3 regions of the Pandoraea sp. PE-S2R-1 genome follow, and region 2 is predicted to be linked to each of the others. Evidence: predicted binding sites of a transcription regulator. Region 2 holds the regulator's gene; each other region holds the start of a gene.
What was found. The regulator sigma-54, encoded in region 2, starts transcription at its own class of promoters, with help from an activator protein. The targets are predictions, from matches to a motif close to TGGCANGNAANCTGCTTT.
Positions count from the first base shown of each region.

Region 1 (9,783 bases), on a different contig from region 2:
CGCTTCCCGCGCATTCAAGCCGGTGAGTTCGCAGTGCCGGAACACTGCGCGACGCAAATCTGCCCCCGCCACGCAGCCTCCCGCCATCGTCACTTCGCCCCATTGAGACTTCGCTGCGCTCGCGCCTGTCAAGCGCATGCCGGTGGCACCGCAGTCGAAGAAACTCGCGCGCCGCAGCCGGGTGCGCTGCAATGACGCATCGTCGAGACGGTTGTGTGCAAACACCACCGCATCGCAATCGGCATCGCTGAAGTCCGCCCCCGCCATCGCCGCGAAGCGGAAATCGGCGCCTTGCGCGCGGACTTTCGACAACCGCCCGCTGCTCAGGTCTGCTGCCCGGAAGGTGGCATTGCGCAAATCGGCGCCCTCGAAATCGGCCCCTACATTGCGCGTGCCGTCGAGCTTTGCCCCGTTGAGCGATGCACCGCCCCACTGCACGCCGTCGAAGCAGCCGTGACTCAGCCGGGCCCCGGAGGCCTGCACGCCACGCAAGTCGGCCATCGGCACCGAGAGGTCGGGCAAGTCGGCATTGCGCAGGTCGGTCAGCGTCAGCGCAACGCCCAGCACCCCGGCCGGCCACTCGCGCACCGGCGAGTGACGGCAATGCGACACGTCGAATCCGTCGGTGTCTGCCAAGGCCACCCAGTGCCACTGCGTTGGCCGGGTTGCCGCCGCCGCTGCGGTGGCGTGAGTCACCGATGGCGGCGTCTGAACCTGAGCCTCGCGACACCACTGGACCAGTGCACGCAGCGCCCCGGCAACGTTACCGTCCGGTGCAAGATGCGCGAACCGCAAGCGCCATGCCCGCGTCAGCGCCCGCTCGTCAAAGGGCAGTGCACTCGACGATGCCCCGCACGTCGAGCCGGGTTCGGTGTGTCGATCCGAGCGATCCGAGACAGCGTGCCGCGTCAACGTCCCGGCATCTTGTTCAAGGACATGCACCAGCCACGCCACTTGCTGCCCGATCGCGCGACGTTCGTCTTTCCCGGCACACAGAATCAACCTACGCAGCGCCTCGGGCGGTGCCGCACTAAGTTGCTCAAGATCGTGATAGGACAGCGCGTCCTCTGCCGACATGCGCTCGGACGGGCGGACACTCGGGTAACGCTGTGTGGGGGCGGATGCGTTTGAGAACAGGACCATGTGTGGCTCCTCGTCGCGCACGCTCATGCGTGACGCGAACAAAAAGCGACCATGGTGCCGAAGGAAACCGGACCAGCGCGTTGGGTAAATTCCGAATTAGTACACCGACACGTGAGGGGCGTCCTTCGCGTGACGGCGTCCGACACCATCCACAAGAAACGCGAACTGCCGCCGCGAACGCCACAAAAAAATCGGGCGGCACCGAGTCGAAACCCGTTGTGCCGCCCGGTATTACGCAGGGCTGTCCGGTGCTGCCCGTACCATCGACGTCGGGCGCGCTACCCGCGCTTCAGCATCAGCCGAGGCAGAGTGTCAGCGCGTCGCGCCAATCGGGCGCGCGTACGCCAAACGTGCGGGCGAGCTTGTCATTGTCGAGTACCGAATACGCCGGGCGCTTGGCCGGCAGCGGATACGCAGAAGTGGGAATCGGCACAACATTCGGACGCTTTTCCGCAGCGCTCAGATCGAGAATGGCCTCGGTGAAACCGTGCCACGTTGTCTGGCCCGCCGCCGTCAGGTGATAGACGCCGCTGCGCTCACGCCAGAAGTCGGCATCGAAGCCCTGCTCGTTGGTCCCTTGCGCCAGCGTCTGTGCCGTCAGTTCTGCAATCGTGCGACACCAGGTCGGGGCACCGTGCTGATCGGCCACGATACGCAGTTCATCGCGTTCGCGCGCCAGCCGTTGCACGGTCAGCAGAAAGTTGGCCCCACGGTTGCCATACACCCAGCTCGTCCGCAGTACGAGGTGATTCGCACCGCTCGCCGCAATGGCGGCTTCGCCAGCCAGCTTGGTGCGGCCATAGGCGTTCTGCGGATTGGTGGGTTCTTCTTCGCGATACGGCACGCTGGACGTGCCATCGAAAACGTAGTCGGTGGAATAGTGAACGACGAGTGCGCCGAGGCGCTTGGCCTGCTCGGCCATGACGCCGGGCACCACGGCATTGACCTGATACGCCGCCGCCTCTTCCGTTTCGGCCCGATCGACGGCCGTATAGGCGGCCGGATTGACGATCATGTCGGGGGCGAAGTCGCGAATAGTACGCACGACACTGTCAGTGTCGAGCAGGTCCATCTCGCTACGCGCAGGTGCGTAGACATCGCCCATGCCTTGCAGGCAACGCGCCAATTCCCAGCCCACTTGTCCGGTGGCGCCTGTCAGCAGGATACGTCTCGTCATGGTACGACTCCCTTGTCTCGGATCAGATCGGTGAAACAGGGGAGCCTACCGCGATTACCTTCAGGTTTCCAGCCCCAACTCCTGAATTTTCCGGGTAATGGTGTTGCGGCCGATGCCCAGACGGCTTGCCGCCTCGACCTTCCGACCTCGCGTGAAGTCGAGCGCCTCGTTGATCAGAGCGGTCTCGAAGCGGCGCGTCAACTGGTCCATGACATCCGGCGACGCCGAGCGCAGCAACCTCGCTACCTCGCGACGCAGAATCGGTTCCCAGCTATCCGCTCCGGTCGCGTCGCCCGTTGCAGGCGCACCATTCGCGCCGTTCTGCGCGACAGCGGCACCCGCACCACCGGACATGCCGTTTGCGCCTGCGTAGCCCGCACCCGCTGCACCCGCCACGCCACCGACCGGCGTGCTGACCGCAGCGTTTGCAGGCGCCGCCACCGCTGCCGCATAGGCCGGCGCGGGCGCACCCGAGCCCGTGATGGATGTTGGTGCCAACGTCTGGAATTCCGGCGGCAGATCCTTGATTTCGACGGTCTGTGCCGGCGCCATCACCGTGAGCCAGTTGCTCAGGTTCTCCAACTGGCGCACGTTGCCCGGGAACGGGAAGCGCGTCAGGTGATTGAGCGCGCCCTCGCTGATGCGCTTGGTCTCGACGCCGAGATCGCGCGCACTCTTTTGCAGGAAGTGACGCACCAGCAGCGGAATGTCTTCGTTGCGCTCACGCAGTGACGGCAGACGCAAGCGAATGACGTTGAGGCGGTGGTACAGATCCTCGCGGAACAGGCCCTGCCGCACACGATCTTCCAGATTCTGGTGAGTCGCCGCGATCACGCGCACGTTGGCCTTGATCGGGCTGTGCCCGCCCACGCGGTAATAGTTGCCGTCCGAGAGCACACGCAGCAGGCGCGTTTGCAGATCGAGCGGCATGTCGCCGATTTCGTCGAGAAACAGCGTGCCGTTCTCGGCCTGTTCGAAGCGCCCGCGCCGGGTGGCTTGTGCGCCGGTGAACGCGCCACGCTCGTGACCGAACAGCTCGGATTCCAGAAGATCTTTCGGAATCGCTGCCGTATTGAGCGCGATGAATGGCCCCGCAGCGCGTGGCGAATGCCGGTGCAACGCGCGGGCAACGAGTTCCTTGCCCGAGCCCGATTCGCCCGTGATGAGCACCGTCGCGCTCGAATGCGACAAGCGGCCGATGGCGCGGAACACGTCCTGCATCGCGCTCGCCTGCCCAAGAATCTCGGGCTCTTCGGTGATGCGCTCGTCGTCGGTCGCTTCGCGCAGGCTTTCTTCCACGGCCCGCAGAATCAGTTCGACCGCACGATCCACGTCGAACGGCTTGGCGAGGTATTCGAACGCCCCGCCCTGAAACGCGGCAACCGCGCTGTCGAGATCCGAGAACGCCGTCATGATGATGACCGGCAGGCCGGGGTGGCGTTGTTTCGCCATTTGCAAAAGCTCGAGCCCGGAACCGCCCGCCATGCGGATGTCCGAGACCAGCACTTGCGGCGAGTCGTGTTCGAGGGCAGCACTGGCTTCGCGCGGGCCTGTAAAGCTGCGCACCGGCAAGTTGGCGCGTGTCAGCGCCTTCTCAAGCACCCATCGAATCGATTGGTCGTCGTCTACTATCCAGATCGGCTTCATTGTTCACCGTGTAACGTCTATGCCCGGCCGCAGGTGTACGGCCGACGGCGTGAGGGCCGCATCAGCCCAGGGGCAGCAGGATTCGGAAATCCGTCCGTCCGGGCCGGCTTTCGCATTCGATCAGACCGTCGTGACGCTGTACGAAAGACTGCGCCAGTGTGAGTCCCAGACCGCTTCCCCCTTCGCGCCCGGAGACGAGCGGATAGAAGATGCGGTCACGAATGTCAGCGGGAATACCAGGCCCGTTGTCGATGACATGCAATTCCAATGCCAGCTTGTGCAAACGTTTGGCAATCGTGATCTTTCTTGCCACGCGCGTGCGTAAAACGATGCGTGCGTCGCCACGTGCAATCTGCTCGCGCAACGCCTCGGCCCCGTTGCGCACAATGTTCAGAAGCGCCTGAATCAGCTGCTCCTTGTCGCCGCGAAAGTCCGGCAGGCTCACGTCGTAATCGCGCTCGATCGACAGCCCCTGCGGGAATTCGGCCAGCACCACCGAGCGCACGCGCTCGCACACTTCGTGGATGTTCACGTCGGTGGCGATGTACGGATGGCGATGCGGCTCGAGCAGCCGGTCGACCAGCGTTTGCAGCCGGTCGGACTCCTTGATGATGACCTGCGTGTACTCACGCAATTCACGCTGATCCAGCTCGAACTCCAGCAACTGCGCCGCCCCGCGAATGCCACCGAGCGGATTCTTGATCTCGTGCGCCAGATTGCGGATGAGCTGCTTGTTCATCAACGCCTGATCGATGATGCGTTCTTCGCGCTCGTTCTTGATCTTCTGTTCGTTCTCGATCAGCTCGACGATCACGAAATCGGGCGCCGCCTCGGGGGCGGCCACGATCGCGTGCGTGTGCAAAGGCTCCTGCGCGGTGCGTTCAAGCACCAAATCGAGGCGCGTGGTCTGAAAGTGATTGGCGATCAGCTCGACCATGGTCGACGCCAGCACGTCGCCGTTGGTGAACACGTCGCTCCACGTCATCTGCGACAGCGAGCGGCGCGAGAGCGCCAGCAACGCTTCGGCCGCCGGGTTCGCGAACACCACGCGCAGCGTGTGCTTTTCGAGCACCAGCAGCACAGTCGGCAACGCTTCGAGGCCCGGCAAAATGCCGGTCGCCGCGAGCTTCACAGCCGACGGATCGTCACTCTGCGCAAGCAACGGCTCGGCTGCCACATCGGCAGACACCATTGCCGCCTGCGTCTCGCCCTTCGGCCGGGCACCGGCTCGTACACTTTTCATCAAGGATCGAGGCGATAAATTCATGGTGGATAACCTGGTGACTGGCAGTGCCGGTCACGGCACGCAGGGATAAAAAAGGGGGACGGCCGCGGCCATCCCCCTCTGGCTTGCAAGCATGACGGTCGGCCGCTGGCGTTCCGTCATGCCGGCGCATTCCCTGCGCAGCGCTTCGATTACAGCGAGTAGTACATCTCGAACTCGAGCGGGTGCGTGGTCATCGCGATACGACGGGCTTCGTCGCTCTTGAGTGCGATGTACGAATCCAGCATGCCGTCCGTGAACACGCCGCCACGGGTCAGGAACTCGCGGTCTTCGTTCAGGTACTCCAGCGCCTGTTCGAGGCTCGAGCACACGGTCGGGATCTTTGCATCCTCTTCCGGCGGCAGGTCGTACAGGTTCTTGTCAGCAGCTTCGCCCGGGTGGATCTTGTTCTGCACGCCATCCAGACCGGCCATCAGCATGGCCGAGAAGGCCAGGTACGGGTTGGCCATCGGGTCCGGGAAGCGCGCTTCGATGCGGCGGCCCTTCGGGTTGGCAACGTACGGAATGCGGATCGATGCCGAACGGTTACGGGCCGAGTAGGCCAGCTTGACCGGGGCTTCGAAGTGCGGGACCAGACGCTTGTACGAGTTGGTCGACGGGTTCGTGATCGCGTTCAGGGCACGGGCGTGCTTGATGATGCCGCCGATGTAGTACAGCGCGAATTCCGACAGACCGCCGTAGCCGTTACCGGCGAACAGGTTCTGACCATCCTTCCAGATCGACTGGTGGATGTGCATGCCCGAACCGTTGTCGCCAACGATCGGCTTCGGCATGAACGTGGCCGTCTTGCCGTAGCTGTGGGCAACGTTCTGCACCACGTACTTCAGGATTTGCGTCCAGTCGGCGCGTTGCACCAGCGTCGAGAAACGGGTGCCGATTTCGTTCTGGCCTTGACCGGCGACTTCGTGGTGGTGCACTTCAACCGGCACGCCCAGTTGTTCGAGCAACAGGCACATTTCCGAGCGCATATCTTGGAACGTGTCGACCGGTGCGACCGGGAAGTAGCCGCCCTTCGTGCCCGGACGGTGGCCGGTGTTGCCGCCTTCGAAGTCCTTCGACGACGACCACGGTGCTTCTTCCGAGCCGATGCGCACGAACGTGCCCGACATGTCGGTGCCCCACTGGACCGAGTCGAAAATGAAGAATTCCGGCTCCGGACCGAAGAAGGCGGTGTCGCCCAGGCCCGTGCTCTTCAGGTACGCTTCGGCGCGCTTGGCGATCGAGCGCGGGTCGCGGTCGTAGCCCTTGCCGTCAGCCGGCTCAACCACGTCGCAAGTCAGCACCAGCGTGCTTTCTTCATAGAACGGATCGATGTAGGCGGTGTTGGCGTCCGGCACCAGCAGCATGTCCGAGGCTTCGATGCCCTTCCAGCCGGCGATCGACGAACCGTCGAAAGCGTGACCGCTCTCGAACTTGTCGGCGTCGAAGTGCGACACCGGCACCGAGACGTGTTGTTCTTTGCCGCGCGTGTCGGTAAAGCGGAAGTCGACGAACTTGACATCTTCTTCCTTCACCAGGTTCAACACATCTGCCACTGATTTGCTCATGCTATCTCCCGAAAGATTCAATACTGGCGCTGCCGGCGCTAGTCACCAGCGTCGCCGCACCCTCTTAACGAACTCCGTGTTCGGATTCACCAGTGATTAGCACGAAGCGTGCCAGCCACTGATACTGCGCTCGCCGCATGGCGGTTTCCGTCCGGGTTTCGCCCTATCTCCCTCTGATTTCTAAGGAAATAATGAATTGAGCGATTGCCGGCGGAAGAATTCCCGTTCCCGGGCGGCGATTCTCCCTCTTGGTGCCGTTTTGGTGCAGGCCGCACCAAAATAACCCCATGTTGGTGCATTGGCGAATTATGCACCTTTTAGGTGCCACTCGCCGATTTGCACCGACCCGAAATTGTGCATCCGAATGCACCGTCTGTACACGTGGTCATCCTCTGAAGCGCGCACGATCGGCTATGTATGTGACGTAAAGTGCACGCTAGAATGAGAGTCAACCTTCGACCAACGAGATCACAGCAATATGACAAGCGCGAAAGCCATTCTCGAACAAGCCGCCCAACGCCGCGCCGCCGGCCAACTTGCCTACTCTGGCGCCGTGACCCCGGAAGAAGCGCTGGCGCTGCTGCAAGCCGATCCGGCGGTGCGTCTGATCGACGTGCGCACGCGCGCGGAGCTCGATTGGGTGGGCCGCCCGCAGGTGCCCGACGGCCAATACGTCAATGTGGAATGGGTGCGCTACCCCGGCGGTGTGCCCAACGAGCAGTTTCTGGAGCAACTGGCGTCGCAGGCCGCCAGCAAGGACACGCCGCTGCTATTCCTGTGCCGCAGCGCCGCGCGCTCGAAGGCGGCCGCAAAAGTGGCCTATGAAGCCGGTTACGCGCAATCGTTCGACATCCTCGAAGGCTTTGAAGGGGACAAGGACAGCGCAGGTCATCGCAAACATGTGAGCGGCTGGTGCTTCCGCGGGCTGCCGTGGCTCGGCGCGTAAGATCACTGCACCAAGTCATCAAAGCACCGAATCATTGATTCACCGATTCACCGATTCACCAATTCGGAGCGTTCCCGCTCAAATGAAGCCATCGGGTTACGCGGGTACGTAACCCGAACAACCGATCGAACAACGCAAGCACAACAACGACGCATCGCCGCAAGGAGACATCCCCCATGGACTGGACCCATCTGCTGACTTTCGCCCTCGCGCTGTTCGTGGGCGCGGGAACGCCCGGCCCCGGCATCGCTGCCATCGTGGCGCGCGTGCTCGGACGCGGCATGCAAGGTGCCGTAGCGTTCTCGGCAGGTGTCGCAATCGGCGACGTCGTGTGGCTCACGCTGGCGGTGCTTGGTGTGGCGGCGTTGGCCCATACGTTCTCGGGCGTGTTTCTGGCGATCAAGTACGCGGGCGCTGCCTATCTGCTCTATCTCGCGTGGAAGATGTGGCACGCCCCCGCCGTGGCGCCGGCCGAGCCGATGACCAACGCCCCGCGCGAGAAGTCGTGGCGGCTGTTCCTCGGCGGCTTGTCGGTCACGCTGGGCAATCCGAAAGTCGTCGTGTTTTATTTCGCGCTGCTGCCCAACTTGCTCGACCTGCAACGCATCACCGCACTCGGCTATTTCGAAGTCGTGGGCGTGACGCTCTCGGTGCTCACGATCGTGTTCGGCAGTTACATCCTGCTGGCCGCGCGTGCGCGCCGCCTGCTCAGTTCCGCCCGTGCCGTGCGTCGGCTGAACCGGGCCACCGGCACGGTGATGGCTGGCGCAGCGGTCGCCATCGCGACGCGATAACCAGAACGTCTTCCGCATTGTTGCGTCAAGCGGAGGGGTTCATTTGCTCAATTGCGGTTTCTCCCCCGTCGCCCGGCCTCTACACTCGTGGCGTGGGTGGTGCAGTTAGCGCAGGGCAATGCGCACTTCCCCTTCGTCACTCACATGCGTCGGCCGCCTGCGAAAGTCCGCAGGCGTACGACCTCCGGCCCTCGTTGCGTTGTCGCCCCCTCAGCTGTATCGCGACAACGCAACACGACGCACGCAAGTCGGACGGCATCTCCGGCTTGCGCTGCGTCACCTCTTTACGTCACATCGATATCACCCCGGTATCGGTGCCGTAGGGTCCGTTGACAGGCGCGCGCCCGCGTCTTTCCGGGGCATCGTCAAGCACATCCGGCCAGTCCTCTTCCCCTCTGGCCGGGGCAGGCGCCGACGATGCCTTCGGGCGCATCTCCTGTCGCCGTGCGTCCTGCGCTATTGCGTGGCACGCATGGGACTTTCTGCCCGCCCCTCGCCCAGGGAGCGGGCTTTTTTCGTAGCGGCACGTGCACTGCGTGCTACCATGCTGCCGTTTCAATTTGCATAGACAGGATCATCCGGTGAGTCAAATCGAATTCGATATCGAGTGGACCGAACGCGCAGCGAAAAAGGCCGAGCGGATCATCAAGAAGGACACGCCCATCGCGCTGCCGCCGATCGAATGCATGCCAGCCGAAGGCGACGTGCTGTTTCTCGGTCAGGGCGACAAAAAGCAGCCGTTCGTTGTGGTGGAGCGCCAGTATCACCACGAAGGCGAAGACGCATGGACGATCGTCCTGATTCTCGACCTGCCGGACTAATGCTCACTCGCGCGACAACGTGCTGATAAGCACGCGGTGGCGCAAGTCCAAACGCATCGCATGCGGCGCGGCCACTGGGGAAATCCCGGTTGCCGCGCCGCTTTGCTTGGGGCGAGCCATTTTCTATACTCGAATCGCGTCTTACGCCGCGTGATATCGACCGGGAGATGGACCATGGTCATGCCCCACCTTTCCAATGCGCAACTCGTCGTGATGTTTGCGATTGCAGTGTTCGGAGCGATTGTCGTCGGCGCGATGCCGTGCAAGGGAGCCGTGCGAATGTGTTGGCGTTCGCTGCTGGTCGTGGTGGGGGCAGTGCTTGCCGTGCTGGCATTCGAACTCGTCCCGCTGCTCGCGTGAGACCTTTTTTGCGGAATTTCATCATTAAGGGTTGACCCCATGCGGAAGAGCCGATAATATCTC
Region 1 covers NZ_NGUR01000012.1:183,615-193,397, forward strand. Annotated here, with positions in the region: gene CDV44_RS15955 (pentapeptide repeat-containing protein) at 1-1,143, opposite strand, end outside; gene rfbD (dTDP-4-dehydrorhamnose reductase) at 1,439-2,320, opposite strand; gene ntrC (nitrogen regulation protein NR(I)) at 2,381-3,967, opposite strand; gene glnL (nitrogen regulation protein NR(II)) at 4,029-5,159, opposite strand; gene glnA (type I glutamate--ammonia ligase) at 5,384-6,799, opposite strand; gene CDV44_RS15980 (rhodanese-like domain-containing protein) at 7,278-7,745, shown strand; gene CDV44_RS15985 (LysE family translocator) at 7,922-8,539, shown strand; gene CDV44_RS15990 (hypothetical protein) at 9,121-9,360, shown strand; gene CDV44_RS15995 (hypothetical protein) at 9,535-9,720, shown strand.
Region 1: glnA (type I glutamate--ammonia ligase) is a predicted target of sigma-54. The motif match lies at 6,896-6,913, and genes of this name have one in related genera.

Region 2 (9,783 bases):
ATGCCGGCGATGAACGCGCCCAGCGCCATCGACAGGCCGAGATGCTCGGTGATGTACGCAAGGCCGAGCGTGAGCAGCAGCAGGTTGAGCATGAACAGCTCTTGCGAGCGGCGCGCGGCAACGATATGGAACCAGCGGCCCACCAGCTTCTGTCCGACCCACAGCAGCAGCGCGAGCGCGCCCGTGATCTTGAGCGCCGCCAGCGACAGGGCCAGCACCAGCGCTTTCGAATTGCCGCCCAATGCCGAAATCACGATGAGCAGCGGGACGACGGCCAGATCCTGAAACAGCAGCACGCCCATGATGTTGCGCCCGTGCTCGGTCTCGAGTTCGAGCCGTTCGGCGAGCATCTTGGTGACGATGGCCGTCGACGACATGGCCAGCGCGCCGCCCAGCGCCACCGACGCCTGCCACGAGAACGACCAGAACAGGTTGACGAGCGCGCCGATGCCCACCGAGACGAGCAACGTTCCCAATACTTGAGAAACCCCCAGCCCCAGCACCACCCGCCGCATGCTTTTTAGCTTGGGGAGTGAGAATTCGATGCCGATGGAGAACATCAGGAAAACCACGCCGAACTCGGCGAGGTACTGCACCCGCTGCGAATCGGACGCCAGCCCGAGCGCGTGCGGGCCAATGACGATGCCCACGCTCAGGTAGCCGAGCATCGGCGGGAGGTGCAGCATGCGGAACAGCACCACCCCGACGCAGGCGGCAAACAACAGAACGAGAGTGAGTTCGAGCGGCGAAGCCATCAGCGGAGGTGGGTTTCCTGATTGGGCGCAACACTTGTCACGCAAGTGTCATGCCAGATTGAGTCCCGATGACGGAATCGGATCACGTCGGCGGCAAGATGGGGCATGCCCCCGGGCGTCGTGCGCCTAAGCCTGGCGCGGCTGTCCTTCGGCGCCGCGACCATTTTGATATACTCCGCGCATGATAGCGAAAATCAATCCAGGCCGGGCACTCGAGGTCGCCCGGGAGGTGTTGCGCACCGAAGCGGACGCCATCGAACGCGTCGCCGCACACCTCGACGACAGCTTCTTTGAAGCGGTCTCGCTGCTGCTCGCCTGCCGCGGCCGGGTGGTCGTGACCGGCATGGGCAAGTCAGGGCATATCGGCCGCAAGTTGGCGGCCACTTTCGCCAGCACCGGCACGCCCGCGTTCTTTGTTCACCCGGCGGAAGCCAGCCACGGTGACTTGGGCATGATCACCGCAGACGACGTCGTCGTCGCCCTCTCCAATTCAGGCGAGACCGGTGAACTGGTCAGCGTGCTGCCGATGGTCAAGCGCCTCGGCGCGAAGCTCATCGCCATGACCGGCAACCCGAATTCAAGCCTTGGCCGCCTGTCGGACGTGCATCTCGATGCCCACGTCGAAAAGGAAGCCTGCCCGCTCAACCTCGCCCCCACGGCCAGCACGACTGCTGCACTCGCCCTCGGCGACGCGCTTGCCGTCGCACTGCTCGACGCGCGTGGCTTCGGCGCGGAAGACTTCGCCCGCTCGCATCCCGGCGGCGCACTTGGCCGTCGCCTGCTGACCTTCGTGCGCGATGTGATGCGCAGCGGCGAACGGATTCCCCGCGTGCGTACCGACGCCAGCTTGTCGGACGCGCTGCTCGAGATGACCGCCAAGGGCCTCGGCATGACCGCCATAGTCGACGCCAACGACCACGTGGTCGGCATCTTCACTGACGGTGACCTGCGCCGCTTGTTCAAACGTACGCTCGACTTCAGCGCGCTGACGCTGGCCGACGTGATGACCGCCGGCCCGCGCACTATCGGCCCGGATCAACTCGCCGCCGAAGCCGCCGAATTGATGGAGCGTTTCGGCATCATGCAATTGCTCGTGACCGAGAACGACCGCCTGGTAGGCGCGCTGAACGTCCACGACCTGTTCGCCGCCAAGGTCGTGTGAGTCTGCGCCCCATGAATCAACCTCGTACTACCGCCCCCACCACCTCGACTGCCGCCACGTCAGTACCTCATTTCGATCGGGAAGACGCCACGGCGCGCGCGGCCAAACTGCGCGTGATGGTCTTCGACGTCGACGGGGTGCTCACCGACGGTGGCCTGCGTTACGGGCCGGCGGGTGAAACCTTCAAGACGTTCGACTCGCTCGACGGTCACGGTCTGAAGCTGCTGGCCGAGGCAGGTATCGTCACCGCGATCATTACCGGCCGCAAGTCCGACATCGTGGCGAAACGTGCCGCCGATCTCGGCGTGGCCCATGTGTATCAGGGCGTACACGACAAGCGCGTGGCATTCGAAGACCTCTGCAACAAACTGTCGGTGAGTGCGCAAGCCTGCGGCCATATCGGTGACGATTGGCCCGATCTGCCGGTGCTTACCCGCGTGGGCTTTGCCGCGTGTCCGGCCAACGCGCACGCCGAAGTGCAATCGCGCTGCCACTGGATTGCCAGTGCGCGCGGCGGCAACGGCGCAGCACGCGAGCTGTGCGACTTCATTCTGCACGCGCAGGGACGTTACGACGCCCTGCTCGCCGCAGCCCTCGCCTGACGCGCCCGGAGCCGAAGAATTCATGGCCGCACAACGCGTCTCGCCCGCTTCACTGATCGCCATCACGGTGCTCGCCGGTCTCGCCGCGGGAACCTATTGGCTCGTGCAGCGCACGTTGCCGTCCGACGCCGATCGCTCGCCGTACGTCAAGAAACACATCCCCGATTACTACGCCGACAACATGGTGATCTCCATGCTGTCGCCGACCGGCCTCACGCAGTATCGCGTCAACGCCGTGCACATGACGCACTACGAGGACGACGCCACGACCGCCATGACGCTCCCGGCCGTGCGCGCCTTCACGCCCGATTCGCCGGAAGTGACGGCCACCAGCAAGCGCGGCACGCTCAACGCCGATATGTCGGTGGTGGATCTGTACGACGATGCCGTCGTGGTCCGCCAGGCGGGGCCGCGCGACCCTGAAATGCGCGCGCTGTCCGAGCACTTTCAGGTGCTCGTGAACGAAGACATCGTGCGCACGGAACTGCCGGTGGTGTTGTATCGCGGCCAGTCCGTGATGTACGGCGACGGCATGATTTTCAATAACATCTCCCGGGCCGTACAATTGCTCGGCAATGTGCATGGCACAATCCAGCCGGCCGAGCTCGGCAACAAGCCGCCGGCCCAGCCCGCCGCAACAACGGGCGCTCCGGCAGCCACTGCCCCGAGCGCGCCACCCAAGACAACACAGGGCCCCAAGACCCCATGACCGATCGCCCTTACCTGCGACCCGCTTCGTATCAACCGCTTGACGGCATCCGCCGCTCGTTGCGCGCTCTGGCCGCCGCCTTCGCGGTGCTCGGCGCGCTGGCGTCGCCGCTCGCCCATGCCGAGCATGCCGACCGCGACAAGCCGCTCAACATCGAAGCGGATCACATGAGCTATGACGACCTCAAGCAGGTCAACATCTTCACCGGCAACGTGACGATGACCAAGGGGACCATTCTCCTCAAGGCCGATCGCGTCGAAGTGACTCAGGATCCGGAGGGCTATCAGTACGCCACCGCCTATTACAAGCCGGGCGGTCCGCTCGCGTACATGCGTCAGAAACGCGACGGTCTGGACGAGTACATCGACGGCTGGGGCCAGACGATCTACTACAACGGCAAGACCGAAGTCGCCACGTTGACCACGCAGGCCACGCTCAAGCGTCTGGCCGGCGGTACGAAGGTGCTCGACGAGATTCACGGCAGCGTGATCACGTACGATACGTACAACGAGGTGTACACCGCCAATAGCGGCGCCGATCAGGTCAATTCGAACAATCCGAATGGCCGCGTGCGTGCGACGCTCGCGCCTCGCAATGCCACGGGCGCTAACCAAGCGCAGCCCGGCGGCGCGAGCAAGCCTGCCGCCGCAGCGCCCAAGGGCGATCTGCCGGCACTGGCTCCTTCCAAACGCCTAGAGAATCCGCGTGAGTAATCCCGACCAAAGCAACGCTTCCAGCATCAATCAGGGCGCCGGCATGGTCGGCAAGCCCAGCGCGCTCGTCGTGCGCTCGCTCAAGAAACAATACGGTGCCCGCACCGTCGTCAAGGACGTCTCGCTCGACGTGAAAAGCGGCGAAGTCGTGGGGCTGCTCGGGCCCAATGGCGCCGGCAAGACCACGTCGTTCTACATGATCGTGGGGCTGGTGCCGGCCGACGACGGCGAGATTCAGCTGGATGGCAACCTGATCAGCGAACTGCCGATTCACGAACGCGCGCGCATGGGTGTTTCGTATCTGCCGCAGGAAGCGTCGGTGTTCCGCAAGCTCACGGTCGAAGACAATATTCGCGCCGTGCTCGAATTGCAGGTCGATGCGCAGGGCAAACCGCTCAAGCGCGATGAAATCGAGCGCCGCATCGAGTCGTTGCTCGACGAGTTGCAAGTGGCGCATCTGCGCGAGAACCCGGCCATGTCGCTCTCGGGCGGCGAGCGCCGTCGCGTGGAAATTGCCCGCGCACTGGCCACCCAGCCGCGCTTCATCCTGCTTGATGAACCGTTCGCGGGTGTGGATCCGATCGCGGTGCTGGAAATTCAGCGCATCGTGCGCTTCCTGAAAGACCGAGGTATCGGTGTCCTGATTACCGACCACAACGTGCGCGAAACGCTCGGTATCTGCGATCACGCGTACATCATCAGCGAAGGCTCGGTGCTCGCCGCCGGCACGCCTGACCAGATCGTTGCCGACGAAAGCGTCCGGCGCGTTTATCTGGGCGAAAATTTCCGGATGTAAAGCTAATTTTTCGCATGTAAACCCTGCCTCCGATAGCGAGGCAGGCCGGTTTCGCTGACGTGACAAAGCCTCTACAATGAAGGCGAGAAACGTTATGAAACCGACCCTCCAACTCCGCACCTCGCAGCACCTGACCCTCACCCCCCAGTTGCAACAATCGATCCGGTTGCTGCAACTGTCGACGCTCGAACTTCAACAAGAAGTCGAGCATGCCCTCACCCAGAACCCGATGCTCGAGCGCGAAGACGATTGGCTCGCCGGGTCCGTGCGCGTCGGCACCGACGGCTCGCTTCGCAATGAACGCACGACATCGGTCAGCAGCACGAACGACGCGCCGTCCGAGGGTAACGGTCACGACGAGGCACGCGAGCTCGATGGCGAAGCGCGTTTCGACGATAACGGCCAGGACAGCGGCAGTGACTGGAGCCTGAACGACTTCGCCCGCACGGGCAATGCCACCGACGACGACGACAACAACTCGCGCCCGCAACTGCACGTCGATCATCCGAATCTGCGTGAACACCTGCTGGCCCAGTTGCGCGTGACCAAGGCCGCGCCGCGCGATCGCGCGCTGGTGGAGTTTTTAATCGAGTCGCTCGACGAAGACGGTTATCTGGGCACGACGCTCGATGAAATTCAGGCGGAAGTGGCCGAAGAACTGTCGCTCGAGGCCGAAGAGATCAATGCCGCGCTGGCGCTGCTGCAAAGCTTCGACCCGGCCGGCGTCGGTGCACGCACCCCGTCCGAGTGCCTGCGGCTGCAATTGCAGCGGCTGCCTGCGAGCCCGGTGCGCACGATTTCGCTGCGTATCGTCTCCGATCACCTGGAACTGCTCGCCGCACGTGACTACACGCGGCTGCGTCGCGTGCTTGGCGTGGGCGAAGACAGCCTGCGCGCCGCGCATCAACTCATTCGCTCGCTCGACCCGTTTCCGGGGGCCGCGTACGGCACGCCGCAGGCCGACTACGTCATTCCCGACGTCCTCGTGCGCCGGCAGGGCAGCGGCTGGACGGCGGAGCTCAATCCCGAAGTGATGCCGCGTCTGCGCATCAACGAAATGTATGCACGAATTCTGCGAAATAATCGCAACGATCCGGGCACCGGGAACCTCCAACAGCAATTGCAGGAAGCGCGCTGGCTGATCAAGAACATTCAGCAGCGTTTCGACACGATCCTGCGGGTCGCGCAGGCCATTGTCGAGCGTCAAAAGAACTTCTTTTCCCACGGCGAAATCGGTATGCGCCCCTTGGTTTTGCGCGAGATTGCTGATACGCTGGGTTTACACGAATCCACGATTTCGCGGGTGACAACCAGTAAGTACATGCTCACTCCATTCGGAACTTTCGAGCTCAAGTACTTCTTTGGTTCGCACGTCGCGACGGAAGCCGGAGGGGCCGCGTCATCCACGGCCATCCGTGCCCTCATCAAGCAACTGATAGGAGCCGAAGACCCGCAGAGCCCCCTTTCCGACAGCCGTATCGCGGAACTGCTGGCAGAGCAGGGTTTCGTGGTGGCGCGACGCACTGTCGCGAAATACCGCGAAGCCATGCGAATTCCCGCAGTCAACTTGCGCAAATCTTTGTAGGACAGTCCTGGTGAGCCGTGTTGGCCTGCTGGGGCATAACGCCGCAGTGCGACATTGCGTCACATGAATGGCTCGCACTCCCGCTAGCCCGTCATTTGTGACGTGGCCTGCACTTCGGCATTTCAGCAAGGAGAGCAGCTATGAATCTGAAGATCAGTGGACACCATCTCGAACTCACGCCTTCGCTGCGCGAATTTGTGACTAACAAGCTTGACCGCGTGTTGCGCCATTTCGATCAAGTGATGGGCGCCGAGGTGATCCTCTCTGTCGACAAGACCAAGGAGAAAACCGGACGCCAGGTAGCCAGCATTACGGTGTTTCTCAAGGGTAAGGAGATTTTCGTCGAGAAGTGTGACGAAGATATGTACGCCGCCATCGACAAGCTGATCGATATGCTCGACCGCAAGGTAATCCAGTTCAAGGACAAGGTTCAGGACCACGGTCGCGAGGCCATCAAGCATCAGCAGCCGCCCGAGCAGGAACCGCTGCAATGAGTGCTGACTGGCGTGGTAGTCGCGTCGACTGACACTGACGAAAGCCCGCGCGGAACCTCGCGCCTGCAATTGCGTCTGTCATAGTCTGGCATCACCCACCGCGGGGCCGTTGAACGGCCCCTTTTATATGGCTTGGCGCATTTCTGGGGAATGGCGCGGGGGTCAGCGGCAGGTGGTCTATAATGCGAGGTCAATCGGGGGTTGGAGGGCGACTACGCGTTCGCCCGCATTACAAGATGAACCGTTTAGTCAAACTCTTACCTGCGTCCAACATCCTGCTTGGACTCTCCGTCACCAGCAAGAAGCGCGTCTTCGAGCAAGCCGGGCTCCTATTCGAGAGCAATGCCGGGCTCACTCGCGCTGTCATCACCGACAATCTCTTCGCGCGCGAGCGACTCGGCTCGACCGGACTCGGTGAAGGCGTGGCGATTCCGCATGGTCGAATCAAGGGCCTGAAGCATCCAATGGCGGCGTTCGTGCGCCTGGAAGCGCCGATCCCCTTCGAAGCCCCTGACGGCCAGCCGGTGTCCCTGCTGTTTTTCCTTCTGGTGCCCGAACAAGCCACCCAGCAACATCTCGAAATCCTGTCCGAAATCGCACAATTGCTTTCGGACCGATCGATGCGCGAGACGTTGTCGAATGCACCAAGCGCCGAAGACATTCATACGGCACTCGCGAACTGGCAGCCCTGAGCCCACACGCCAGACAAGCCCCGTAGCGTAGACCCCACACCCCCAACCGAACGAGGCGACGCGGTGGAACTGACCGGCATCAACGCGCAAAGCATTTTCGACGACAACGCCGCCACGCTGCGGCTGTCGTGGCTGACCGGCCATGAGGGGTGGGAGCGCGGCTTCACGCCGGAGAGCGTGGCCACCGCCACATCGAGCGCCGACCTTGTCGGTCACTTGAACCTCATCCACCCGAACCGTATTCAGGTGCTCGGCGAAGCCGAACTGCGCTACTACCAGCGCCTGACGGAAGAAAACCGCAAGCGTCATATGGGCGAGGTGATTGCGCTGGAGCCGCCGTTCCTCGTGGTCGCCGACGGCCTCGAAGCCCCGCCCGACCTCGTATTGCGCTGCACACGCTCGTCCACCCCGCTGTTCACCACCCCGCTCTCGACCGCTTCGGTCATCGATAGCCTGCGCCTGTACATTTCGCGTGTGTTCGCACCGCGTTGCACGATGCACGGCGTTTTTATCGACATTCTGGGCATGGGCGTGCTGCTGACGGGCGATTCGGGTCTTGGCAAGAGCGAGCTCGGTCTGGAACTGATCAGCCGTGGACACGGACTGGTCGCCGACGATGCCGTCGATTTCGTGCGTCTTGGACCCGATTTCGTCGAAGGCCGCTGTCCGCCGCTGTTGCAGAACCTGCTGGAAGTGCGCGGCCTCGGCCTGCTCGACATCAAGACGATCTTCGGTGAGACGGCCGTGCGCCGGAAAATGAAGCTCAAGCTGATCGTGCAACTGGTGCGCCGCCCCGATGGCGAATTCCAGCGCCTGCCGCTCGAAGCACAAACGGTCGACGTGCTCGGACTGCCCATCAACAAGGTGATCCTGCAAGTGGCGGCCGGGCGAAACCTCGCCGTGCTGGTCGAAGCCGCCGTGCGCAACACGATACTGCAACTGCGCGGTATCGATACGCTCAAGGACTTCATGGAGCGCCAGCGCCAGGCCATGCAGGACCCGGACGGCATGCAGGGCAAGCTGCTCTGAGCCTCAGCACCCTCTCGGCCAGCCCAATCCCCCGGGTTTACCGCAATTTCTGCTTTTTTCTGTCAACGCCGCGCGATTGCGGCGCGTTTTCTTTCATGTTGTAATCGCCACGCAGTCCTTCCCCTTGCGTGTCCGACCCTTATGGAGAGACGACCATGAAGAAAGCACTCGCTGCACTGCTCCTGCTGTCCCCGCTGCTCGCATCGCCCGTTTTCGCCCAAACGGCCTCGGCACCGGCGGCACCCAAGGCGAACTCGCAAAACAACAAGATGACCGCCTGCAATCAACAGGCCACCGGCAAAACCGGCGACGATCGCAAGGCGTTCATGAAGCAATGTCTGTCGGCCGCCGGCACCCCGGCACCTGCCGCCAAGCAAACCCAGCAAGACAAGATGAAGTCCTGCAACACGGCCGCCACCGGCAAGAAGGGCGACGACCGCAAGGCGTTCATGAAACAGTGCCTGTCGAGTCAACCGGCGGCCTGATATCCGGGCTTGCCAACGGTGTTCGCGAACGGCGCCCCCACGGGCGCCGTTTTCATTGATGCCCCGATCGCGCCCCAAATGAGCGAAAGCCTGAAAGCCGCGTGGAACCATTCACGCAATTTCAAGCCCGACACCCGAACGACACAATCGCTTACCATCATGGTTGTATCCGGGAAATGCCATGAAGATCGTATTGATTACCGGCGTTTCGGGTTCGGGCAAATCGCTCGCCCTGAACGTCCTCGAGGATGCGGGCTACTACTGCGTCGACAATCTGCCGTCGCGCTTTCTGCCTGAGCTCGCCGAATACCTCGAAACGCAGAACTACACACGTCTGGCCGTCGCCATCGATGCGCGCAGCGGCGGCTCGCTCGCCGATCTGCCGCCGATCGTCGGCGGCTTGCGCCGTTTCGGCCACGATGTGCGCGTGCTGTTCCTGAATGCCACCACGCAAACGCTGGTGCAACGCTTTTCGGAAACGCGCCGCCGCCATCCGCTCTCCGCCGCCTCGACCGATCCCGTGAATGCCAGCGGGTCGCTCGTGGAGGCCATCGAGAAAGAGCGCGAGATGCTCAACAGCGTGACCGAGCTGGGTCATCAGATCGACACGAGCAATCTGCGCGCAAGTGCATTGCGGCGCTGGATTCGCGAATTCGTGCAGCACGATCACACGGGCCTGACGCTGATGTTCGAATCGTTCGGGTTCAAGCACGGCGTGCCGCTCGATGCCGATCTCGTCTTCGACGTGCGCTCGCTGCCCA
Region 2 covers NZ_NGUR01000015.1:519,346-529,128, forward strand. Annotated here, with positions in the region: gene CDV44_RS19730 (monovalent cation:proton antiporter family protein) at 1-755, opposite strand, end outside; gene CDV44_RS19735 (KpsF/GutQ family sugar-phosphate isomerase) at 937-1,917, shown strand; gene CDV44_RS19740 (HAD family hydrolase) at 2,034-2,519, shown strand; gene lptC (LPS export ABC transporter periplasmic protein LptC) at 2,542-3,228, shown strand; gene lptA (lipopolysaccharide transport periplasmic protein LptA) at 3,225-3,941, shown strand; gene lptB (LPS export ABC transporter ATP-binding protein) at 3,985-4,737, shown strand; gene CDV44_RS19760 (RNA polymerase factor sigma-54) at 4,832-6,322, shown strand; gene hpf (ribosome hibernation-promoting factor, HPF/YfiA family) at 6,463-6,816, shown strand; gene ptsN (PTS IIA-like nitrogen regulatory protein PtsN) at 7,053-7,508, shown strand; gene hprK (HPr(Ser) kinase/phosphatase) at 7,572-8,537, shown strand; gene CDV44_RS19780 (PsiF family protein) at 8,693-9,022, shown strand; gene rapZ (RNase adapter RapZ) at 9,204-9,783, shown strand, end outside.

Region 3 (9,783 bases), on a different contig from region 2:
AGTACCGATGACCGCCGCGTCGTCAAACTGGCACTGACCCCTGCCGGCAAACAGGTCGACGAACAGATTCCCGACATTGCACCGCACGTCCTGAATCACCGGCTGAAGGACTTCTCCGCCGAAGAGTTCAAGCAGTTTCTCAACTTGCTCAAAAAATTCGTGGGCGACTGATCCACGCGTTTTTTTCGGAATTTATCTGACATGTCAGACATTGATAAGACAATAAGCTCCCCTTCAGCTCCTGCGCCAGCACCGCGCAAGCCTGTCGAACTGCCACCCCTCAAAGGCGGCAAACTGGCCCTCGCCAGTTTCGCTGTGGCGCTGGCAACGTTCATGAATGTGCTGGATTCTTCGATCGCCAACGTGGCCATTCCAACCATCTCGGGAAATCTCGGGGTCTCAGTCGACGAAGGCACCTGGGTCATCACACTGTTCGCAGCGGCCAACGCCGTGTCGATTCCGCTGACCGGCTGGCTGACGCAGCGCGTCGGGCAAGTGCGGCTATTCGTGATCTCGATTCTGCTTTTCGTCTTGTCGTCGTGGCTGTGCGGCATTGCGCCGAACCTGCCGACCTTGCTTGCCGCGCGCGTGCTGCAAGGGGCCGTCGCCGGTCCGATGACACCGCTCTCGCAAGCGATCCTGCTTGGCTCTTATCCCAAGCAGAAAAGCTCGACGGCGCTAGCTCTTTGGGCCATGACCGCTACCGTCGGCCCCATTGCCGGCCCAGCCCTCGGCGGGTGGATGACCGACAACTATTCATGGTCCTGGATCTTCTATATCAACATCCCTGTCGGCCTGTTTGCCGCTGCCGCGACGTGGATCATATACCGCGATCGCGAGTCCGAGCGCCGCAAGCTGCCGATTGACGTGGTCGGCCTGTCGTTGCTGGTGATGTGGGTCGCCGCGTTGCAGATCATGCTCGACAAGGGCAAGGATCTCGACTGGTTCCACTCGACGACCGTCGTGGTGCTGGGACTGGTCGCCGTGATCGGCTTCGCCTTCTTCATCATCTGGGAATTTACCGACGCCCATCCAATTGTCGATTTGCGGCTGTTCAAAGGCCGCAACTTCCTCGCTGGCACGGTGGCGATTTCCGTGGCGTACGGCATCTTTTTCGCGAATCTCGTCGTGTTGCCGCAATGGATGCAGCAATACCTCGGCTATCCCGCCCTGCAAGCGGGTCTCGCCACCGCGCCGCTCGGGATCTTCGCCGTCCTGCTCACACCCATGCTCGGACGCATCATCCCGAAAACCGACCTGCGCATACTCGCCACGCTGGCCTTCGTGGGATTTGCCGGTGTGTTCTTCATGCGTGCGCAATTCACTACGGGCATCGACATGCACTCGCTGGTGCTTCCCACGTTATTGCAGGGCATTCCGACCGCACTCTTCTTCGTCCCGTTGACCGCGATTTTGCTGTCCGGATTGCCCCCGGAGAAGATCCCTGCAGCGGCGGGTCTGTCGAACTTTGTCCGCACATTCTGCGGGGCGATGAGCACCTCGCTGACGGCCACTGCATGGAGCGACCGCACCATCCTCCACCATGCGCGCCTCACCGAGCAGATCGTGGTCGGCAGTCCATCGGTTCAGTCCACCATCAACACTTTGCAGACCGTGAACGGGTTCTCGTACGCGCAGGCGCTGGCGTCCATCGAGAACAGCCTGAATCTTCAGGCGGTCATGCTGGGACTGGACGATATTTTCTGGATCTCCGGCGTGATCTTCGTGCTGATCATTCCGCTGATCTGGTTCACGAAACCCGACAAGAACGCTGCAAGTGGCCCGGTGGCGGCTCACTGAGGTGCCGTTGTTGATATATTTCCATGTTTCGACTATATTCGAAACATGGAAACGAATAACGCCCTCGAAGCGCTGGCTGCGCTTGCTCACTCCGTCCGTCTAACGGTGTTCCGGCTGCTGGTGCAGGCCGGACCTGACGGTTTGCCCGCTGGCCGTATCGCCGAATTGATGGACATGCCAGCGTCGTCGCTGTCGTTCCATCTCAAGGAACTGCACCGCGCCGAGCTGCTCGCGAGCCGCCAAGACGGCCGCTCCATCATCTACATGGCGCGCTTCGAGACCATGAACGGCCTGCTCGGCTATCTCACGGAAAATTGCTGCGGCGGCGTCCCGTGCTTGCCCGATTCGGCGTGCACCGTCCCGATGAAGCCGAAATCATGAGCACCACGCCAACACCCGCATCGCCAGCCTCGGCAGCCGCGTCCAATGCCATCGGTTTCTTCGAGCGCTATCTGACGGCTTGGGTCGCGCTGTGTATCGTCGCCGGCATTCTACTGGGGCAATGGCTGCCGGGCCTGTTCCGTACGGTCGGGGCCATGGAAGTCGCACAGGTGAATCTGCCCGTGGGCGTGCTCATCTGGGTGATGATCATCCCGATGCTGATCAAGATCGACTTCAGCGCGATGGGGCAAGTGACCGGCCATTGGCGGGGCATCGGCGTCACGCTGTTTGTGAACTGGTTCGTCAAACCGTTCTCGATGGCGTTTCTGGGCTGGATCTTCATACGCCATCTGTTTGCCGCGTGGCTGCCGTCCGATCAGATCGACAGTTACATCGCGGGTCTCATCTTGCTCGCCGCCGCGCCCTGCACCGCCATGGTCTTCGTGTGGGCGCAGCTTTGCAAAGGCGATCCGTACTTCACGCTGTCGCAGGTGGCGCTTAACGACGCGATCATGATCGTCGCCTTCGCCCCGGTGGTGGCGCTGCTCCTCGGGCTGTCGTCGATCACCGTCCCGTGGGACACCTTGATGACCTCGGTCGGCCTCTACATCGTCATCCCCGTGGTGATCGCTCAGATCCTGCGAAAGGCGCTGCTTGCCCGTGGAGAAGCGACGTATCAACGCGTCGTCAGTGCCTTGGGGCCGTACTCGATCACGGCACTGCTCGCCACACTCGTGCTGTTGTTTGGCTTTCAGGGCAACGCCATCGTCCGGCAGCCGCTGATCATCCTTCTGTTGGCGGTCCCGATTCTCGTGCAGGTGCTGCTCAATTCCGGGTTGGCGTACTGGCTCAACCGCAAGCTGGGCGTGGCGCACTGTGTCGCCGGTCCGTCCGCGTTGATCGGCGCGAGCAATTTCTTCGAACTGGCCGTTGCCACGGCGATCAGTCTCTTCGGTTTTCAGTCAGGGGCAGCACTCGCCACGGTCGTCGGCGTGTTGATCGAAGTGCCCGTCATGCTCCTCGTGGTCGCCGTCGTCAATCGCTCGCAACGCTGGTACGAAACGCAATAAGTCCGTGCAATAAGTCTACGCAGCAAGGCAAAGCACTAAGGAAACGTCATGTCCGTCACCATCTTTCACAATCCCGCGTGCGGCACGTCGCGCAACACGCTGGCGATGATTCGCAACGCGGGTATCGAACCCACGATCGTCGAGTACCTGAACACGCCGCCCGACCGGCATACCTTGCAAACCATGATTCGCGACGCGGGACTCACCGTGCGCGAAGCCATTCGGGAGAAAGGCACGCCCTACGACGAGTTGGGTCTTGCTGCCCCGTCGCTTAGCGATGATCAGTTGCTCGACGCCATGCTCGCGCATCCGGTCCTGATCAATCGTCCGTTCGTCGTGACGGACTTGGGCACGCGCCTCTGCCGTCCGTCCGAGCGCGTGCTCGATATCCTGCCGTCGCCGCAACAAGGCGCGTTCACCAAAGAAGACGGTGAAGCCGTCATCGACGCCCAAGGCAGGAGAATCGGATGAACCTCGATATGCCCAACGTGAACCACCCGGCGCTCGATGTGCCAGACCTTCGCAAGCTCGAACCCGCCGACGTCAGCACCCATGCGCCGCGCATTCTTTTGCTCTACGGGTCGCTGCGCGAGACGTCCTACAGTCGTTTGCTGGTACAGGAAGCCGAGCGCATCCTTCAGCACTTCGGGGCTGAGACCCGCATCTTCGATCCGCACGGGTTGCCGATGACGGACAGCGTGTCGGCCGATCATCCGAAGGTGGTCGAACTGCGCAAGCTCTCTGAGTGGTCGGAAGGTCAGGTGTGGTGCAGTCCGGAACGTCATGGCACCCTGAGCGCCGTCTTCAAGAATCAGATCGACTGGCTGCCGCTCGAAATGGGCGGTATTCGCCCGACGCAGGGCCGCACGCTTGCCGTGATGCAGGTCTGCGGCGGCTCGCAGTCGTTCAATTCGGTCAATGCGCTGCGCGTGCTCGGACGCTGGATGCGCATGGTGACGATTCCGAATCAGTCGTCGGTCGCGAAGGCGTATCAGGAGTTCGATGCGAATGGCCGCATGAAGCCGTCGCCCTATTACGACCGGGTGGTCGACGTCATGGAGGAACTGATCAAGTTCACATTGCTGGTACGTGACCGCTCCGACTACCTGACGGACCGGTACAGCGAGCGCAAGGAAGCAGCACCGGCCGTGGCAACGGCACTCGCCACGGCGGCCATGAGCCACGAGCAAGACAAATAAGCGCTGCGCCATCAAAGAGAAAGCCAACGTGGCCACCCACGTTGGCTTTCGTGCTTCATCCCGTCGTCATCGCCACGTCCACTATTTGCCGCAGACCTTCATATCGGCGGGCTTGCCTTGGCTCATGCAGCTTTTGGTCTCCGTACCGCCTTTGTAGTTGACTGAGAGACCGTCGGGCGTACCGTTGGCATCGGCATGATCGACGGCAATCAATGTCGTGCCGATGTAGAACGCCTTTTCAAGGCGCGGACCGCGCGCCGTCTTCACGGGCCGCTTCAGGAAGACTCTCGAACCGTCTCCTGTCACGAGAATCGTCGCGCTATTCATGAAATCGCCCACCGGCGCTTCGGCGCTACTGGCAACCGCCGTCGTCGGTATAGCGGTCCCGCCGCCGTCTTTCGACCCCTCGACCGATTTACGCAACTCCAGCCGATGCACCAGCTTGCCGTCTGCGATCTCCGCGACGATGCGCCCGGTCTGCTGAGAACTCCCGCGATAGCTCGGCCCCCACGACTCGCGCACCGCTTCGTAGACCAATTCGACTTGTCCGTCCAGCTTGCCGGCTTTGCAACTGGCCGACACCGGGCGAACGACCACGTTGGTGTAGCGATGACCGTAACCCGTCGGGCCGTCGCCTGCCGAGTAATCAGAGGTCCCCGTCAACGACGTCAGTTGGGCCGCAGGTACCTGACAAGGCCAATCGCCTGACTTGGCGGTGTCGACGTAGAAGAACACGTTCTGCGCATCCGCATAACGTTGGTACTGAGCGTCGGCTTCCCGCAACAATCGTGTTTGCGTTGCGTCCTTTACCGTCGGCAGTTGCAGCGGCTCGGCCTGCGCGCCGACGCTTGCCAACAGCAGGCCGGCGGCGAAAGCACCCAACACTTGTCTTGCCACATCGCGTTGTTGTACTGGCATCTCACACTCCCTGTGAATTGACATACACGACCTACGAGTTGCGGCCCTGCGTCCGGTTTGGTTTTCCGCCGTCTGCGCGCGATTCACCGAACCTGAGCACACATTACGGAACCGCAGTCACTCACGCAATACTCGCTTTCAAGGTAGTTGGTCTGGCTTTGGTGCACTACGGCTCGCTTGAGGTGCGCGCGCGTGCCCATGGTGCCCGCGCGCACCAACACGAACAAAAACTGCGCGGCCACAGCGCACCAACTTCGCCCGCAAAACCGCCAAAGCCTTTACCCGCAAGCCTTGGCACGCTTCTTGTTAATACAAATGCAAACTTGTACACAAGAAGGAGTACCAAATGCGTGGATGGACCATCGGCGAGTGGCTTGAGGCGTATCGCGGCGGGGCAACCCCGGAAGCCCTACTCACTACATTGCGTCAGACGCTGCGCTCGCCAGACCCCGCGTGGATCTCCGTGGTGTCGGAAAAGGCACTCGCAGACCAACTCTTGCGTCTTGCCGACCGGTTAGGCGCTGTGGATGGGGACATCAGCCTACTGCCGCTCTACGGCGTGCCGTTTGCCGCCAAGGACAACATTGACGCGTTCGGCTTCGACACCACGGCCGGCTGTCCAGCCTTTGCCTACACGCCGGATCGCGACGCGACGGTCATCGCACGACTGGTCGACGCCGGCGCCATCGTCATCGGCAAGACCAATCTCGATCAGTTCGCCACCGGACTCGTCGGCGTGCGCTCCCCCTACGGCATTCCCACCAACGCGTTCGATCCCGACTACATCAGCGGCGGCTCCAGTTCAGGCTCGGCCTCGGTGGTCGCACGCGGCCTGGTTCCGTTCTCGCTCGGCACCGACACGGCAGGCTCCGGGCGCGTGCCGGCAGGGCTGAACAACATCGTCGGCCTCAAGCCCACGCGCGGCGCGTTCAGCAATACCGGGGTGGTGCCCGCCTGCCGCACGCTCGACTGCGTGTCTGTTTTTGCGACGACGCTCAGCGATGCCACGCGGGTGTATGACGTCGCCGCTGCGCTCGATCCCGCCGATGGCCTGTCGCGTGAAGCGCCATCGTCCGCCTTGGTTTGGGGCGTGCCCGATGCCCCACGTTTTGCCATTCCCCAGCAGCCCGAATTCTTCGGCGACGCGTTGGCAGAACAAGCCTTCCGCGACGCAGTGGCCGCCATGCAGGCGCAAGGCGCGACCTGTGTGCCGATCGACTTCTCGCTGTTCGACGAGGTCGCGGCGTTGCTTTACGACGGCGCATGGGTCGCCGAGCGGTACGCAGCGGTGCGGGACTTCGCACAGTCCAACGAGGCCGACATTCATCCGGTCGTGCGCGACATCATCTTCAAGGCGACGCAGTTCTCCGCCGCCGATGCGTTCGACGGCGTGTATCGCCTTGCCGACCTCAAGCGGCGTGCCGACGCCCTCCTCGCGCAATTCGACGCCCTGCTCGTCCCCACAGCCCCCACGCACTACCGAATCGCCGAACTGCTCGACGACCCCGTGCGCCTGAACAGCAATCAGGGCAAGTACACCAACTTCGTCAATCTGCTGGACTGGAGCGCCATCTCCGTGCCCGCCAGTATTCGAAGCGACGGCCTGCCGTTCGGCATCACGCTGATCGCCGACGCCTGGCGCGAACGTGCGCTCGCCGCCTACGCTGCCAAGTGGCATCAACGCACCGAGCTGCCGCGCGGCGCGACCGGCCTGCCGCTGCCGAAGGACGTGTCGCTCCCTGCACGTGCCGAGGGTGCAGCAACCATTCGGGTGGCCGTCGTCGGCGCCCATCTGCGCGGCATGCCGCTCAATCACGAGCTGACGTCGCGCAACGCGCGCTTCGTCGAAGCCACGACGACCAGCGCGGACTACCGGCTTTACGCACTCGCCAACACGTCGCCACCCAAGCCCGGGCTGGCCCGTGCCGACAGCGGCGCGCCGATTCGCGTCGAGTTGTGGGATGTGCCCGCCGAAACCTTCGGCACGTTTGTCACAGGCATTCCGGCGCCGCTGGGCATCGGCACGCTGGAACTCGCCGACGGGCGACGCGTGAAGGGCTTCATCTGCGAGCCGTTTGCGCTCCGCGAGGCGAAAGACATTACCGAATTCGGCGGCTGGGCCGACTACCTGCAAGCGATGCGCAACATCGCCACCGCGACCGCGCACTGACCCCGGAGCCCGCCATGTTTCATACCGTTCTGGTCGCCAACCGTGGCGAGATCGCGTGTCGCATTGCCCGCACGCTGGCGCGCATGGGCATTAGCAGCGTGGCCGTCTATTCCGACGCCGACCGCAACAGCCTGCACGTTGGTGCCGCCGACATCGCCATCCCGCTCGGCGGCAACACGGCGGCAGAGAGTTATCTGCGCACCGACCTGATCCTTGCTGCGGCAAAGTCGAGCGGCGCGCAGGCCATCATTCCCGGTTACGGGTTCCTCTCGGAGAACGCCGAATTTGCCGCCGAGTGCGAAGCGCAAGGCATCGCGTTCGTCGGACCGACGCCCGCGCAAATGTCGCAGTTCGGTCTGAAGCACGCCGCCCGAGCGTTGGCAGAACAAGCGGGCGTGCCGCTGACGCCGGGCTCAGGCCTGCTCGAAGACATCGACGCGGCACACGCAGCGGCCGACGCCATCGGCTACCCGGTCATGCTCAAGAGCACCGCCGGAGGCGGCGGCATCGGGCTCACTCGCTGCGACGACGCAGCGGAACTGACGGCGGCCTTCGCCTCGGTGCAACGTCTGGGGAAATCGTTCTTTGCGAACGCGGGCGTTTTCGTGGAGCGCTTCGTCGACCGGGCCCGCCACGTGGAAGTGCAAATCTTCGGCGATGGCCAAGGGAACGTCATCACGCTAGGCGAGCGCGACTGCTCGTTGCAGCGGCGGAACCAGAAAGTCGTCGAAGAAACACCCGCGCCCAATCTGCCCGCCGAGATACGAGAACAATTGCTGGCCGCTGCCCGCCGACTCGGTCAATCGGTCGCTTACCGATCCGCTGGCACAGTGGAGTTCATTTACGACGCCGCGCAGGCGCAGTTCTACTTCCTCGAAGTCAACACGCGGCTTCAGGTGGAACACGCCATTACCGAGGCAGTCACCGGCATCGATCTGGTGGAATGGATGATCCGGACGGCGGCGGGTGAGCCGCCATCGCTGACGCAGGACATCACCGGGCGTGGCGCGTCCATCGAAGTGCGCGTCTACGCCGAGAATCCGCTGAAGCACTTCGCCCCGAGCCCCGGCGTATTGACGGAGGCCGTATTCCCGGCCGGCGTTCGCGTCGATACATGGGTGTCGACCGGCACGGAAGTCTCGGCACATTACGACCCGATGATCGCCAAGATCATCGCCTTTGGCGACGACCGCCCGGCCGCCATCGCCAACCTGCAACAGGCCTTGTCGCAGACACGCCTTGGCGGCATCGCGACGAACCTTGACTACCTTCGCGCCGTGGTCGCCTCCGAGACCTTCGGCACCGGCAATGTCTCGACGCGCGCGCTCGACACGTTTGCTTACGCGCCAAACGCCATCGAAGTCATCGAGCCGGGCACTTACACCACCGTTCAGGACTATCCGGGACGCGTCGGCTATTGGGACATCGGCGTGCCGCCGTCCGGCCCGATGGACGATTGGGCGTTTCGCGTGGGCAACACCATCGTGGGCAACGTGGCGCAGGCCGCTGGCATTGAGGCGACCGTCGTCGGCCCGACGCTGCGCTTCTGGCAAGACACCGTCATCGCGCTGACCGGCGCACCGACCGACGCCACGCTGGACGGCGAAACCGTCGCGTTCTGGGCCCCGATTACCGTCAAGTCTGGCCAGACGCTGCGCATGGGCAAGACACTCAGCGGCTGCCGCACCTATCTCGCCGTGCGCAATGGGCTCGACGTGCCGGTCTATCTGGGCAGTCGTGCCACGTTTGCGCTGGGGCAATTCGGTGGACACGGCGGGCGTACCTTGCGCCCCTCCGACATCCTGCCGATTGCCGACCCAACGGCTCCGGCGAGCGCCGGCCTCGCGCCCCGGCATGCACCGGTCGCGTTACCGCAAGCGTTGGTGCCGGCCTACGGCAAGACGTGGGACATCGGCGTGCTCTACGGCCCTCATGGCGCGCCGGACTTCTTTACACCCGCGTCGATTACTGCGTTCTTCGAAGCCGAATGGGAGGTGCACTACAACTCGAACCGGCTGGGCGTCCGGCTCAATGGCCCGTAACCCGAGTGGGCGCGTGCCGACGGCGGCGAAGCGGGCCTGCATCCGTCGAACATCCACGATTGCGAATACGCCGTCGGCAGCATCAACTTCACGGGCGATATGCCGGTGATCCTCACCCGTGACGGCCCCAGTCTCGGCGGCTTCGTTTGCCCCGTCACCATCGCAAAAGCCGAGTTGTGGAAGGTAGGCCAAGTCAAGCCGGG
Region 3 covers NZ_NGUR01000013.1:22,420-32,202, forward strand. Annotated here, with positions in the region: gene CDV44_RS16105 (MarR family winged helix-turn-helix transcriptional regulator) at 1-171, shown strand, start outside; gene CDV44_RS16110 (DHA2 family efflux MFS transporter permease subunit) at 202-1,800, shown strand; gene CDV44_RS16115 (helix-turn-helix transcriptional regulator) at 1,846-2,181, shown strand; gene arsB (ACR3 family arsenite efflux transporter) at 2,178-3,251, shown strand; gene arsC (arsenate reductase (glutaredoxin)) at 3,300-3,722, shown strand; gene arsH (arsenical resistance protein ArsH) at 3,719-4,450, shown strand; gene CDV44_RS16135 (hypothetical protein) at 4,532-5,368, opposite strand; gene atzF (allophanate hydrolase) at 5,715-7,538, shown strand; partial or broken gene uca (urea carboxylase) at 7,553-9,783, shown strand, end outside.
Region 3: atzF (allophanate hydrolase) is a predicted target of sigma-54. The motif match lies at 5,661-5,678, and genes of this name have one in related genera.